One region of the Williamsia sp. D3 genome, then DNA from elsewhere that is predicted to be linked to it. Evidence: riboswitches for the same ligand, from Rfam matches in the RefSeq annotation. Region 1 holds a riboswitch; the other holds the start of a gene.
What was found. Region 1 has a riboswitch for cobalamin ahead of W823_RS55795 (iron ABC transporter permease). Riboswitches for the same ligand answer to the same signal wherever they lie in the genome.

Region 1 (7,545 bases):
TGGCGAAACCGCCGCCGACCAACTTGGTGGGCGAATCGGCGACAGCCAACTCCGGGTATTGGTCTTCGAGGGCCTGCAGGCGGCGCAACAACGTGTCGAACTCACCGTCGGTGATGACGGGAGCGTCTTTCACGTAGTAGCGGAATTGGTGGTCACGCACCTCCTCGGCCAGCTGCGACCACTGCTCTCTGGCCGCAGAAGGAGTCGGCTCCGCGGGCGTCTGCTCACTGATGTCTGCACTGTTGGCCACCCCTCGAAGATAGTCCAGAGGGCTGACACCGAAACCGGACTCGCGGGGTTCGATTCATCGATATGGACTTGTGCGCCCTAGCGGCCGATGGATCGCAGGTAATCCCCCACCGTGACCACAGCCTGCGGGTTCCTGGGGCCCTCCACCAGGGCCGCGTAAGGCAGCGCCATGATGCGGCCCTCTCGGACCGCGGTCGAGCCCGACATCAACGGGTGCGATTCGAGCTGACGGATCTTCGCGGCGACGGAGTCGGACAGCCCCGCCCCGTAATCGACGATGATGATGACCTCGGGATCCCGCTGGGCGGCGGCCTCCCACGAGGTGGTGGTCCACGAGTCGTTCAGGTCATCGAAGATGTTGTACCCACCGGCCTCGGTGATGATCTGTTGGGGTGCAGCGGTTCTGCCCGAGGTGAAGGGTTCAGGGGCGGCGCTGTCGAAGAGGAAGACCCTGGCCGGGTCACGGTCTCGCGGCACGGCCGCGTTCACACCGCGCACCAGGTTCCGGTACTCCTCCACCAGGTTGTCCGCACGCTCGCGGACCCCAAAGATGTCACCGAGGTTCTCCAGATCGGCATAGAGGGCATCGAACGGCGCCATGATCCCGCGGCGCGTTGTTCCGGGCTGACGACACGCCTCGGTGAGTTGGTACGGGACGGCGCCGATCTGTTTGATCCAGTCAGGTGTCAGACCGGTCGACTCCCGGAAGCCGTAATTCCACCCGGCGAAGACGAAATCGGGGTCGGCCGCCTGCACGATCTCCCGGGTGAAGGCCTCACCGAGTTCGGGAGTCGATTCGAAATCCGCCTTCCAGGGCGAGGTCTGGACGTCACGTTCCTTGCTGGGATAGGTGGTGTACCCGACGAGCCGGTCGGCCAGTCCGAGCGAGAACATCATCTCGGTGATGCCGGTGTCATTGGTCACCACCCGGGTGGGCGTCCCGGAGACCGTGAGTGGCGCACCGCAATTCGTGACCGTCACCGTGGGCCCGCCGGACGGGGTCTTCTGCTCCACGGCGGCGCCGCACGCGCTGACTGCCACCGCCATCGCGATCATCATAAGGGCACAGCGATTTCGGTACATTCAGCTCTCCTCGTGGTGAACGGCGTGGGGTGTGCAATTCGGCACCGGTTTGTGCCCGTCGGAGACGGCCCTGAAATCCCCGTCGGAGACGGCCCTGAAATTCCCGTCGGACACGGTCCTGTTGAGACCGTCGAAGATGATCTGGGGAACGCCGAGGCGGGGATGGGCGACGATGTGGCAGCCGATCGAGAACCACCGGTTGATCACGGTTTCGGTGAAGACCTCCTGAGGGGTTCCGGCACACACCACCGCGCCGTCGACGAGCACGAGGACACGGTCGCAGTACTGCGCGGCCAGATTGAGATCGTGCAATGCCGCTATCACCGTGATGCCCAACCCTTTTGCCGCGCCGAGCACGCCGTGTTGATGTTGCACGTCGAGATGATTGGTCGGTTCGTCGAGCACGAGCACCTGTGGTTCCTGGGCCAGAGCACGGGCGATCAGCACCCGCTGCTTCTCGCCGCCTGACAGAGAGGAGAACAATCGCGAGCGCAGATCCCCGGCATCGGCCTTGTCCATCGCCTCCCCGATGGCCTCGTCTTCGGCGACACGGTCGCGGGCGACGATCCCGCTGTGTGGCAATCGCCCGGTTGCGACCACCTCGCGCGCTGTGAAGTCGAAATGCAAGGTGTTGTCCTGGGTCAACGCGGCCACTTGACGGGCATTCTCGCGCATGCTGATGGCACGAATGTCGCGCTCACCCACCACGATACGACCGTCGGACGGTTTCAACGCCCGATACAGACAGCGCAGCGTCGTGGATTTGCCGCTGCCGTTGGGCCCGACGATCCCGACGAACTGACCCGCCCCGACGGTCAGGTTCATGTCGCCCACCACCAGACGGCCGCCGATCTCGACGTCCACGTGATCGAACTGCACGCGCATCAGATCTGCACCATCGATGCATCACGGCGTCTCATCAAGAACACGAACACCGGTACCCCGACTGCTGCGGTGATCGCCCCCAGTGGCAGTTCCTGTGGCGGTACCACCGTGCGCGACAACAGGTCGGCAGAAACGAGGAAGACGGCGCCCAGCAAGGGCGTCACGATGATGAGTCGCCGGTGATCGGCGCCGGCGAGCAGTCGCGCCACGTGTGGGACGACCAGACCGACGAATCCGACCGCGCCACACACGGACACGAAACAACCCGTCATCGCGGCCGCGATGACGAACAGGAGGATCCTGAACCGCGATGCGTTCAGTCCCAGTGCGGCACTGACCTCGTCGCCCATCGACAACGCGTTCAGGCGTCGCGCACACAGGGCAATGGACACCATTCCCGCCGCGGCGACGACCACCACCAGTGGAACCACGCCCCAGCTGACGCCCGACAGGCTCCCCAGGAGCCAGAACATCACGCTGCGCGCACCGTCACCTTGCGGTGCCATGAAGATCAGCACGGTGGTGACCGCCGAGAAACCGTATCCGAGCGCGGTTCCCGTCAACACGAGCCGCAGGGGCACCAATCCGGCTGCCGATCTCGCCATCAGATACACGAGGGCGGTGGCACCGAGGGCGCCCAGGAACGCTGCGGTACTCAGCGCGTAGATACCCAGCGCACCGAAAGTGCCGAACAGGACAACCGCGGTTGCGCCCACGGATGCCCCCGAGGAGATCCCGAGGACATACGGGTCTGCCAATGCGTTGCGCACCATCGCCTGTACGAGCAGACCCACAGCACTGAGTCCGGCGCCGACGAACATTGCCACGATCAGTCGCGGCAATCTGGAATCGACCACTATCCGGTAATTGGGCACGTCGTCTGCCGGTATTGCGCCTCCGACCAACTCGGCCCAGAGGAACGAGGTGGTGTCGCGCCAGGGAACGTGAACGGTACCGAACATGAGTGCCACCACCGACACTGCGACCAGCGCAAAACACAACCCGACCACCAACGCAGTCACCGAATGAGGGCGCATCGCCGCACTTTCCGCTGTACCCGATGCCGGTCGACCCGTACGCATGCGTCAGCGAATGAAGGCGCGCGCGAGCGCACCATCACCGCGTCAACCGTGTCCCTCGGAGTCGACGGGCGACCACGCCGGCGGCGCGGTCGCGTTGGCAGGTCTTCGGACTCGTGGACATGGCACCGTACGTTCGGTGTCTCCTACCGGCGGTCGCTTCCCAGGCATACACCCAGTGCTGGTGACCGCGTTCGTTTCCACTCACCGCTGCGGGGCAGTTCCGGATCTTCACCGGATTCCCTCTTACGATCCGCCGGTCACTGACCGACGGAAACCAACGCCCGGTCAACCTAACATTTCACCGGCACCCGAACAGACACCGGTTCTACACTGTCGCCATGCCCCACCCGATCATGTACTCCGAAGACGACCCGGTTCTGATTCGACTGCGCACCATCGCACTCGCGTTCCCGGATGCGACGGAGAAGATCGCACACGGTCGCCCGACGTTCCGCGGCGGGAAGATGTTCGGCATGTACGGCGGCGGGGTCAAAGGTGGACCGCAATTCGAGCAATCGCTCCTGTTCAAGGTCGAACAGACCGAACGCGTTGCACTGGATCAAGACTCGCGATTCTTCTATCCGGCGTACGTGGGACCGTACGGATGGATGGGGATCGACCTGTCGGCACGGCCGGACTGGACGGAGGTGGCCGAACTACTCGATGCCAGCTACCGCTCTGTCGCGACCAAGAAGCTGATCGCCCGGCTCGACGCCGGCGAGCGACCCGACGAACTGACCTGACGTCATCGCTCGGTTGCTGCGCCGGGGCCGAACTCATCACCGTCCTCGGCGGGCTGGGGCCCCGCATCGTCACGGCCATGGCACGGGAGCGGCCAGATGAAAGTGCCGCCCTGCATCGCGGTCCGAACCCGCGTCGGTTTCGCGCATATCCGTGCGCGGCAGGCGAAGTTGTCCATACCTCATCAGAGGCTGCGCAGACGATGAATGTTCCCGATCGACCGGGCCGGGTCGCTATACCGCGGTCGGGTCGGCAAGCAAGCCGGCCGCCGCTGTGGTGCACAGCGAGAGCGCCGTCTTCGCCCAGGCGGCATCGGCACCGGCCAGACCGCACGCGGGACTGATCACCACCTGCTCCGCCAGGACCTTCCGGGACAGCCCGATTCGGTCGGTCAGAGCGGCGCACGACGCGGCCACCTGTTCTGCGGCGAGTTCGGTTGCGGGGGCAGCTGTCGGCACGGCGCCCAGGATGACGTCCCGACCCTCGTCGAGCAGCTGCCCGATACCGTCGAGGTCCGCCGTGCGGATCTGGGCGAGATCCACACTGACCGCAGCAAATCTGGTGCGCTCCAACAGCTCCCACGAAAGGTTCGCCGAGCAGTCGTGCATCACCACAGGCCTGCCGACGACGTCGATGAAGCCGTCGTACTTCTCGGCGAGCACAGCGACGGGTACGGGCCTGATGATGTCGAAACGGGTGAGCGGCTCCACCGAGCCCTCGATCACCCGCCCGATCATCGGTTCGTCGATCTGGACGATCACCTGAGCTCCGGTGCGGCGACCGACCTCGTCGGCATGCACTCGCAGGCCCTCGGCCATCGAATCCACCAGATCCGACCACGCTCCGGCATCGTGCAGGATCTTGTGACCGTTGCGCAGTTCCACCGACGCGGCCAATGTGAACGGGCCGCACGCCTGCACCTTGACGAAGCGGTCGGTCGCGGCCATCCCGGCACGCTCCCAGGCCTCTTCGAAGGCGTCGAGGTCGGCGTTCAAAAAGTCACGCGCGCGGCGGGTCAATCCGGATTTGCGTGCCGACAGGCGGTAGCCGGAGGCCACGGTGTCCATCGGCATGTCCACCAGCAGGGCAGCCGACCGCCCGATCATGTCGGCCCCGAGCCCGCGCTGCGGCAGTTCGGGCAGAAACGCCAGCTCGCACTCGCCCAGGCTGATGCCCGCGGATTCGATCGGATCGGTACCCGGCATCGATCCGACACCGGTTCCGGTGCCGGCCGGCAGGACGGTCACGTGGTGGCGCTGCTGACGAGATCCGACGGGACCGAACCGGTGACCGCGATTCGTCCGCTGCCGATGACCAGGTCGCCCGACACCGGATCTGGCTGGTACAGCACCGCCGCCTGCCCGCGGGCAACCCCGGTGAGAGGGCTGCGCAGGGTGATGCGGATACCCGGGCCCTGTCCGTCGACACCGTCTGAAGGCTCAAGCTCGATGGCCTCGGCCACGGCCGGCGCCAATCCGCCGTGTGCCCGGACCTGGACCATGCACTCGAACGGTTCGGTGGGAGTGTGTCCGGACGTCCAGATGGCCTTGCGGGCGGTGATCGTCCACACCTGGAGATGCTCGGAGGAACCCACCGTCACGGTTCCGGAGTCGGGATCGATCTCGGTCACGTACCGCGGTTTGCCGTCGACAGCCGGTGCATCGATACCGAGCCCCTTGCGCTGTCCGATGGTGAACCCGTGGACGCCTTCGTGCTGGGCCAGTTCGGCGCCGGAGTCGGCGTCGACGACCTTGCCGGGCCGGACACCGATCGTGGCACCCAAGAACGCCCGGGTGTCACCGGTGGGGATGAAGCAGATGTCATGTGAATCGGGCTTGTTGGCAACGGACAAGCCGCGAGCGGCGGCCTCTTCCCGGATCTGGTCCTTGGGTGTGTCGCCCACGGGGAACATCGCCCGCGACAGCTGCTCCGGCGTCAGCACGGCGAGCACGTACGACTGGTCTTTGTCGTCGTCGACCGCCCGACGCAACCGGCCGCCTTCGAGCCGTGCGTAGTGGCCGGTGGCAACTGCGTCGAAGCCCAGGGCGATGGCGCGTTCGGCCAGAGCCGAGAACTTGATCTTCTCGTTGCATGTCAGGCAGGGATTGGGGGTCTGCCCGGCCGCGTACGCCGCAACGAATTCGTCGATGACGTCATCTTTGAAGCGGTCGGCGAAGTCCCAGACGTAGAAAGGGATTCCGAGAACATCCGCGGCCCGCCGGGCATCAGACGCGTCCTCCCGCGAGCAGCAACCTCGGGATCCGGTCCGCAGTGCGCCGGGCGCAGTGGACAGGGCCAGGTGTACCCCGACCACGTCGTGTCCGGCGGCCACCGCCCGTGCGGCAGCCACCGCCGAGTCGACACCACCACTCATTGCTGCGAGTACTCGCATCAGCGCTCTCCTGCCATTGCCGTGGCCATCCCGGCGGCGCGGGCGCGGGAGACCACTTCACCGATGACAGCGCCTACGGCGTCGATGTCATCGCTAGTTGTCGAGGGCGCCAGTGAGAACCGCAGCGAACTGCGGGCCCGCGCAGTGGATACGCCCATCGCGGTCAGCACATGAGACGCCTGGGCAACGCCTGCGGTGCAGGCCGACCCGGTGGAGCACTCGATGCCGTTGGCGTCGAGCAACATCAACAGCGAATCACCTTCACAGCCCGGAAACGACACGTGCACGTTGCCCGGCAGCCGTGCCGAGCCGGTAGGTCCATTGACCACACAGTCGTCGGTGTTCTCGGTCAGCACCGCGAACAATTGGTCACGCAGGTTCGTCACTGCCGGGACGGTGACCGACAGCTCTCGCACCGAATGTTCAAGTGCTACAGCCATTCCCACCGCAGCCGCGACGTCGGGGGTACCCGAGCGAACATCCCGTTCGTGCCCACCACCGTGGAGCAGCGGCACGCAGTCCACATCGCGGCCCAGCAACAGCGCGCCGATCCCGTGGGGCCCACCGAACTTGTGTCCGGCGATGCTCATCGCCGAGAGGCCGCTGGCGGCGAAGTCGAGCGGAAGGTGTCCGGCCGCCTGCACAGCATCGGAATGCATGGGAACGCCGTACTCCCGGCAGATCGCGGCCAGCTCTGCGATCGGCTCGATGGTGCCGACCTCGTTGTTCGCCCACATCACGCTGACCAGCGCGGTGTCCTCTACATGCGCGGTGAGCGCGGCCCGCAGATCTGCGGGGTCGACAAGACCCTGATGGTCGACGGGTAGCCAGGTGACCTCGGCTCCCTCGGTGTCGGCAAGCCACAGCACAGGGTCGAGAACGGCGTGGTGTTCGATGGATGACGCAATGATGCGCCGGCGGCCGGCGGCTGGCGAACCCGACTTGTTCCGCGCCCAGAAGATGCCCTTCACCGCGAGATTGTCGCTTTCGGTTCCGCCCCCGGTGAAGACCACCTCGGATGGTCGCGCACCCAGCGAGGCCGCGATGGATTCCCTCGATTCCTCCAGGTGCCGGCGGGCGCGCCGTCCTGACGCGTGCAGCGACGATGCGTTG
Region 2 (7,545 bases), on a different contig from region 1:
CGTCTACTTCATCGGCGCGGGACCAGGAGCCGCCGATCTCATCACCCTGCGTGGTGCGACACTCCTATCGCAATGCAGCACATGCCTTTACGCGGGCTCACTCGTCCCGGCAGAGATGCTGGAGCACTGCCCGCCCGACGCCACCCTGATCAACACCGCGAAGCTGCCGTTGTCCCAGATCATCGAGCGCATCGTGTCGGCGGACAGGTCCGGTCACGATGTAGCACGCTTGCACAGCGGCGACCCCAGCTTGTATTCGGCTGTCGCAGAACAAGTGCGACTACTCGAGCAGCACGGCGTTGCCTACCAGATCGTTCCCGGCGTACCGGCGTTCTCCGCGGCGGCCGCCGCACTGGGTCAGGAACTGACGGTGCCAGGCGTCGGACAATCTCTGTTGATCACACGCGTGTCGACACTCTCGACGGACATGCCGAAGGGCGAACAACTGGCGGAACTGGCGCGAACAGGTGTCACGATGGCCCTTCACCTGGCAGCGCATCAAGCCGAACAGATCACGGATGCGCTTGGGCCGCACTACGGGTTCGACTGCCCCGTCGCAGTGGTTGCTTATGCCAGCCGCGACAATCAACAGATCATCCGATGCGCTCTACGCGAACTTCCTGGTCGCCTCGCACAGGCGGACATCCGGCGTACCGCAGTGATCTTTGTGGGCAGAGTACTTGCTGCTGAACACTTTCCGGATAGCTACCTGTACTCGTCGGCTCGTATGACCAAGCTCCGTGACGACGACGTGTCGTCGTGAGCGGCCCCGTTCTCATCCTCGGGGGCACCGCGGAAGCACGTGCTCTGGCAGAGATACTCGATCGGGACGGCATCCCGATCATCACCTCGCTGGCAGGCCGCGTCCAGAACCCGGCGCTGCCCAGAGGTGAGGTGCGAATCGGCGGCTTCGGGGGTGTGAACGGGCTACTGACCTGGTTGCGCGAGCAGCAGTGCAAAGGCGTGGTGGATGCCACGCATCCATTTGCCCGGAAGATCTCCGCCAGCGCAGCGGCAGCGACGATGTCGGCGGGACTGCCGTTGCTGTCGCTTCGTCGGCCCCCATGGCAACCGCAGGCCGGGGACCATTGGCTGGACGTTCCGAACATCGCCGGTGCGGCCACGAAAGTCGCCGAGCACGCCGACCGCCAGCCGGGTCTCCGGGTCTTCCTCACCACAGGTCGACAGGATGTTGATGTGTTCGCCCACATCGAGAACGCCTGGTTCTTGATCCGTCTTGTCGACCCACCCGAGCGCGAGACTCCGCCGCAGAACTTGATCTTGCGCAACCGCGGGCCGTACACGCTCGAAGGTGAGCGCAAGCTTCTGCGCGAGCACCGTATCGATGTGATCGTCACCAAGAACAGCGGCGGAGATCTGGTTCGGGCGAAACTGGACGCGGCTCGTGAGCTCGAACTGCCGGTCGTCATGGTGCAGCGACCAGTCACCCTCACCGGCACGGCTGTGGAAACGCCTGAGGACGCGGCCCGCTGGGTCCGTCAGCGGGTGCTGTCGTAACGCCGGTTGGTGAACACCGCCGGACCACCGGCCCGCTCGATCACCCTGGTGGTGGACGACCCCACGATGAGCAGCGTCCGCATGTCGACAGCCGCCGGATCGAAATCGGCGACCGTGCTGATGACAACAGATTGCTCGGGTCCGCCCACGTCTCGCCCCAGAATGACGGGCGTCGAGGGCGCTTTGTGTTCCAGCAGAATGCCTTTGAGCTCGGCTACTTGCCAGTTCCGGCTGGCCGAACCGGGGTTGTAGATGGCGATCACCAGATCGGCACGTAGCGCTGCCCGCACTCGCTCGACGATGACGTCCCACCCTTTGAGCCTGTCCGACAACGAGATCACCGCATAGTCATGGCCCAATGGTGCACCGGCGAGACTCGCCACGGCATTGGCTGCGGTGACCCCTGGAACCACTCGGACCGGCACATCGCGCCACTGGTCGTCGGCGGACTCCTCGACAACCGCGGCCGCCATGGCGAACACACCGGGATCGCCCGATGACACCACAACAACGCGCGCGCCGTTCTTGGCCAAATCCAGTGCCAGGCAGGCCCGCTCGGATTCGACTCGGTTGTCGCTGGCATGCATTCGCTGGCCGGGCCGTGGGTTGATGCGGTTCAGGTAGGTCTTGTACCCCACCAGATCGGTGGCCTTTGCGAGCTCCGCCCGAACCTCTGGCGTGGTCCAGCGCGCCGCGCCGGGCCCCAGGCCGACAACCACCACCTCCCCGCGGACGGCCGGTTCTGCCAGGGGTGGGCTGTTGAGCCGCCCTGGTATCACCACCATGGAGAAGTAGGGGACAGACGTGATGTCCACATCAGATATGGGCAGGACCTTCTGTGTACCCGTCGAAGCACGTTCCACGTACCAGGCGTGATCGATACGGCCGGACTCCTCAAGGGCCGCAACGACATCGGGGAAGGTGCGCCCGAGTTTCATGATCGCGACGGCGTCACTGTCCTCGAGGCGCCGCACCAATTCGTCCTTCGGCAGCGTCCCGGGCAACACCGTCAACGTCTCGTCGGCCTCCACGAGCGGCAACCCGGTGGCCGCCGCCGATGCGCTGACCGACGTGACACCGGGGATGATCTCGGTCTCGAACCGGCTAGCCAACCGTTTGTGCATGTGCATGTACGAGCTGTAGAAGAGCGGGTCTCCTTCGGCCAGCAGTGCCACCGAGCGACCGGCCGACAGGTGCTGCGCGAGAACATCAGCCGCTTCGGTGTAGAAGTCGTCGAGCGCCCCTCGGTACCCACCCGGATGATCGGTCGTCTCCGTGGTCACCGGATACATCAGCTTTTCTTCGAGCTGGGCTGAGCGCAGATATGGTTCGGCCACCGATCGTGCGATCGACCTGCCGTGTCGAGCGCAGTGGTAGGCGACAACGTCTGCTTCACCGATGATGCGGGCTGCTTTCACCGTGACGAGTTCGCTGTCACCCGGGCCGATCCCGACGCCCCAGAGTTTTCCCTGTACTGCCATGTCACTCCACCGTCGATGCCAACGCGTTGATGGCCGCAGCTGTGATGGCGGAGCCGCCGCGGCGGCCGAGCACGGTCAAGAATTCGATGTCGTCGCGCTCGGCCAGTGCTGCACACGACTCGGCGGCGCCGATGAAGCCCACCGGAGCCCCGATCACGGCGGCAGGTCGAGGCCCGCCGGCATCGATCAATTCGAGCAGGGCGAACAAGGCCGTGGGCGCGTTCCCGATGGCCACGACCGCCCCTTCCAGTCGAGGCCGCCACAATTCCACCGCCGCAGCGGTTCTGGTGGTCTGCAGGTCCGCCGCCAACTGCGGCGTGGTCGGATCGGTCAACAGGCAGAGCACATCGTTGTCGGCAGGCAGACGTTTGCGGGTGACCCCGGACGCAACCATGTTCGCGTCGCACAGCACGGGAGCGCCTCGGTTCAGCGCGCCGCGCGCCGCCGTGACGAGCCCCGGGGATGCGCGCACATCGTCGGTGAGGTCCACCTGACCGCAGGCATGAATCATCCGCACGACGACCTGGGACAGATCGTCATCGAACTCGGCCAGATCGGCCTCGGCGCGGATGGTCGCAAACGACTGACGGTAGATCTCCGCGCCGTCACGGATGTAGGTGTACATGGTGAAAGCCACCATAGTTGGTCGATCAGAACGCTCGGCGTTCGTACCCCACCGGGGTCGCCTGCACCCGGATGTGAGCAGCGTGCGGCGATCCACAGCCGCGTTCGCAGCCCACCCAGTGCTCGCGGCTGCCAACGGACTGGTCGCCGATCGCCAGATATTGCTCGAGATCCCCGCGCACATCGGCATGCGATTTGTCGCATCCCGGCAATCCAGAGCAGGCGCTCACCCGCGTCCACGGCGACGTTGCATCGAAGATCAGACCCATGGGGGCCAGCACCCGCACCACCGTGTCCGCCATTCCGTCCGTCAGATCACAGACGAGGATTTCCTTGCGCGGCGTGAGGTAGATGTCGCGCTCGATGGCAGCAAGGAACTCGGCGATGCGCGCAGACAAGCGACCGTAAGGCACCACCGAACCCAACGAGATGAGGTCGTCGTCCTGCGCGAGCCACCCCACCAGCGGCTCCGACGGCGGGGCGGGAGGCGTATGCGGTCGAGTTCGGGGAAGACCTTCGAGCAATCCTGTGATCGTCGGCGACGCATCAAGGTCCTGTACTCGCCACTCGTCCGCACGGTCGGTGAGGAACGCGTGAGCCACATCGAGCATGGTCACGGCCGCGCGATCTGTTGTGACCTGCCGGCCGGTGGGGCTTCCGGCGACCACGAGGTCGAAATGCCCGCTGTCGACCGCCACGACGCCGACGTCGGGTGCCTCGGCCAGCACGTCGCCGCGCCCGTCGTCGACGCCGAAGAGGAAACGAGCCGGCAGTGCAGCCAACAGGTTGTCTCCGCGAAGGGCGACGTCGAGTCGGTCGAGGACCGGTCGGCCGTCGAGCAGCCCGCCGCGGCGACCACTCAACGCCGACAGTTGCAGATTGCGCACCCGTTCGTGACTCGGCGTCGGGATGAGATCCGCATCGACGATTAGGTCGCCCGCGCCCGCCACGTCCGCTATTCCGCGTAGCTGCAGGTTCCCGCGCGAGGTGAGTTCCATGTGCCCGTCCCCGAACTCGTCCGCCACCACGACCAGAGCCTGCAATTGGGCTGGGGTTATCAGGCCTCCGGGAAGACGAATACGCGCCAGATGACCGTCGGCTGCGGGATGCGCCGAGAACACTCCCGGACAACGATCGGCGGTACGGGACATGGGGACCACGGTACTGGCCGTGTGTGGGGTGATGCCGGATCGGCAGGTCACCGGCGGCCGGCCCATCGACGACCAGACGTGGTCACTTGACTACGGGCTTCTATAGGCTGAGCCCGACCCGCAACGGGGAAGCCGGTGGAAATCCGGCGCGGTCGCGCCACTGTGTCGGGGAGACCCGGAGTCAGACCCTCGTTGCCGTACCGCCACACCAACCCGCTGGGCGCGAGATCCCGGCAAGGAGGAACCCCCGTGATCCTGCTGCTGTCCACCTCGGACACCGATCTGCTGACGGCGAAGGCCAGTGGCGCGGACTTCCGTTTGGCCAACCCATCGCGACTACTGGTCAGCGAGGATCTGCCGGTCCTGCTCGACGGCGCCGATCTCGTCGTGGTCCGGATCCTCGGTGGCCGACGGATGTGGGAGGAAGGCCTCGACGCCGTTCTCGCCGCGGGGCTGCCCACCGTGGTGCTCTCGGGCGAGCAACTACCTGATCCTGACCTGATGTCGTTGTCGACGGTCGCCCCCGGTGTTGCCGCCGACGCGCACAACTACCTCGCCCAAGGCGGGCCGGACAACCTCGCCAACCTCCACGCGTTCCTGTCCGACACCGTCCTGTTGACCGGCCACGGCTTCCAGGGGCCCGTCGCGACCGCGCAATGGGGACTGCTCGAGCGTTCGGTGCCATCCGACACCGACGGCCGGCCGACCATCGCGGTGCTGTACTACCGGGCTCAGCACCTTGCGGGGAACACGGCGTACATCCATGCCCTGTGTGATGCCATCGAGGACAAGGGCGGCCGTGCCCTGCCCATCTTCTGCGCGTCGCTACGCACTGCTCCCGACGATCTGCTGGCACAACTGGCGGTTGCTGATGCGCTGGTGGTCACCGTCCTTGCGGCGGGAGGAGCCACACCGGCAACGGCGTCCGCAGGTGGCGACGACGACAATTGGAACATCGAGCAGCTCGCACGTCTCGACGTGCCGATCCTGCAGGGCCTGTGCCTGACCTCGTCTCGTGAAAGCTGGGCCGCCAACGACGACGGGATGTCACCGCTAGACGTGGCGACGCAGGTGGCCGTCCCGGAATTCGACGGTCGGATCATCACGGTCCCGTTCTCCTTCAAGGAGATCGGCGACGACGGACTGCCCTGGTACCGACCCGACGCCGAGCGTTGTGCGCGAGTTGCAGGAATCGCAGTGCGGCACGGACGGTTACGGCATATTCCTACCGCGCAACGACGTATCGCAGTGATGCTCTCGGCCTATCCCACCAAGCATGCCCGCATCGGCAATGCGGTCGGCCTGGACACGCCCCAGAGTCTGCTGCGGCTTCTCGAGGCCATGCGTGCCGCCGGGTACGACATCGGACCGGAAGTCGGCGACAGCGCCGTACCAGGTCTGGCAGAGAATGATTCGGACAAGCTGATCCACACGCTGATCGCGGCGGGGGGACAAGATCCCGATTGGCTCACCGAGGAAGCATTGGCGGCCAATCCCATTCGTCTGTCGGCGAGGGACTACCGCGAGTGGTTCGCGACGTTGCCCGCCGACCTGCAAGAATCGATGATCGAACACTGGGGGCCTGCTCCGGGCGAGTTGTTCGTCGACCGATCGGCCAATCCCGAAGGCGATATCGTCATCGCGGCAATGCAATTCGGAAACATCGTCCTGATGGTCCAACCGCCCCGCGGATTCGGCGAGAACCCAGTTGCCATCTATCACGACCCCGATCTGCCGCCGAGCCACCACTACCTGGCCTGCTATCGGTGGGTTGCCGCAGAGAACGGGTTCGGCGCCGACGCAGTGGTGCACGTCGGCAAACACGGCAACCTCGAGTGGCTGCCCGGCAAGACGCTCGGGATGTCAGCGTCATGTGGAACCGACGCGGCACTGGGCGACCTCCCGATGATCTACCCGTTCCTCGTGAACGACCCCGGCGAGGGCACCCAGGCCAAGCGTCGTGCCCATGCGACGCTGGTCGACCACCTGATCCCGCCGATGGCCCGAGCCGAGAGCTACGGAGACATCGCACGTCTGGAGCAGTTGCTGGACGAGCACGCCAACATCTCCGCGCTCGACCCTGGCAAGTTGCCTGCAATTCGACAGCAGATCTGGACGCTGCTGCAGGCGGCGAAGATGGATCACGACCTGGGGCTGTCCGAACGACCGGAGGAAGACGTCTTCGATGACATGCTGCTGCATGTCGATGGCTGGTTGTGCGAGATCAAGGACGTACAGATCCGCGATGGCCTCCACATACTCGGCCAGCCGCCGGCCGATGACGTCGAAGTGGATCTGGTGCTGGCGATGCTGCGCGCACGTCAGCTCTGGGGCGGGAAACAGAGCCTGCCCGGGCTACGGGAGGCACTCGGTCTTGTCGAGGACGGCACCGCAGGCCGCGGTGCCACCGACGACATCGAAGCCCAGGCACGCGAACTCGTGGCCGCATGCGCGAAGAGCAACTGGGACATGACAACCGTCGCGGAGGTGGCTGCCGGGCACCCCAGCGAGGTGGCCCAGATCCTCGAGTTCGCCGGAACGGAGATCGTTCCAAGGCTGCGCCAGACCGACCAGGAGATACCGCGGATACTGCACGCTCTCGACGGCGGTTTCATCCCCGCCGGGCCCAGTGGATCGCCGTTGCGCGGCTTGATCAACGTACTTCCCACCGGGCGCAACTTCTATTCCGTCGACCCCAAGGCTGTCCCGTCCAAGCTCGCGTGGGAGACGGGCCGCGCCATGGCCGACTCACTGCTCGAGCGCTACCTCAA

Region 2: it holds a riboswitch for cobalamin, as region 1 does, so the genes downstream of both, cobN (cobaltochelatase subunit CobN) here and W823_RS55795 (iron ABC transporter permease) in region 1, are expected to answer to the same signal.

Annotation. Positions count from the first base shown of each region.
Region 1 is NZ_AYTE01000049.1:35,729-43,273, forward strand. Features, by position in the region: gene ligA (NAD-dependent DNA ligase LigA) at 1-250, opposite strand, end outside; gene W823_RS55785 (ABC transporter substrate-binding protein) at 328-1,305, opposite strand; partial or broken gene W823_RS55790 (ABC transporter ATP-binding protein) at 1,462-2,217, opposite strand; gene W823_RS55795 (iron ABC transporter permease) at 2,217-3,254, opposite strand; cobalamin riboswitch at 3,378-3,593, opposite strand; gene W823_RS55800 (MmcQ/YjbR family DNA-binding protein) at 3,638-4,042, shown strand; gene W823_RS55805 (vitamin-B12 independent methionine synthase) at 4,274-5,287, opposite strand; gene mnmA (tRNA 2-thiouridine(34) synthase MnmA) at 5,284-6,432, opposite strand; gene W823_RS55815 (cysteine desulfurase family protein) at 6,432-7,545, opposite strand, start outside.
Region 2 is NZ_AYTE01000026.1:54,001-61,545, reverse strand. Features, by position in the region: gene cobM (precorrin-4 C(11)-methyltransferase) at 1-763, shown strand, start outside; gene W823_RS45375 (cobalt-precorrin-6A reductase) at 760-1,518, shown strand; gene W823_RS45370 (precorrin-2 C(20)-methyltransferase) at 1,500-2,999, opposite strand; gene W823_RS45365 (precorrin-8X methylmutase) at 3,001-3,624, opposite strand; gene cobG (precorrin-3B synthase) at 3,650-4,774, opposite strand; cobalamin riboswitch at 4,850-4,984, shown strand; gene cobN (cobaltochelatase subunit CobN) at 5,024-7,545, shown strand, end outside.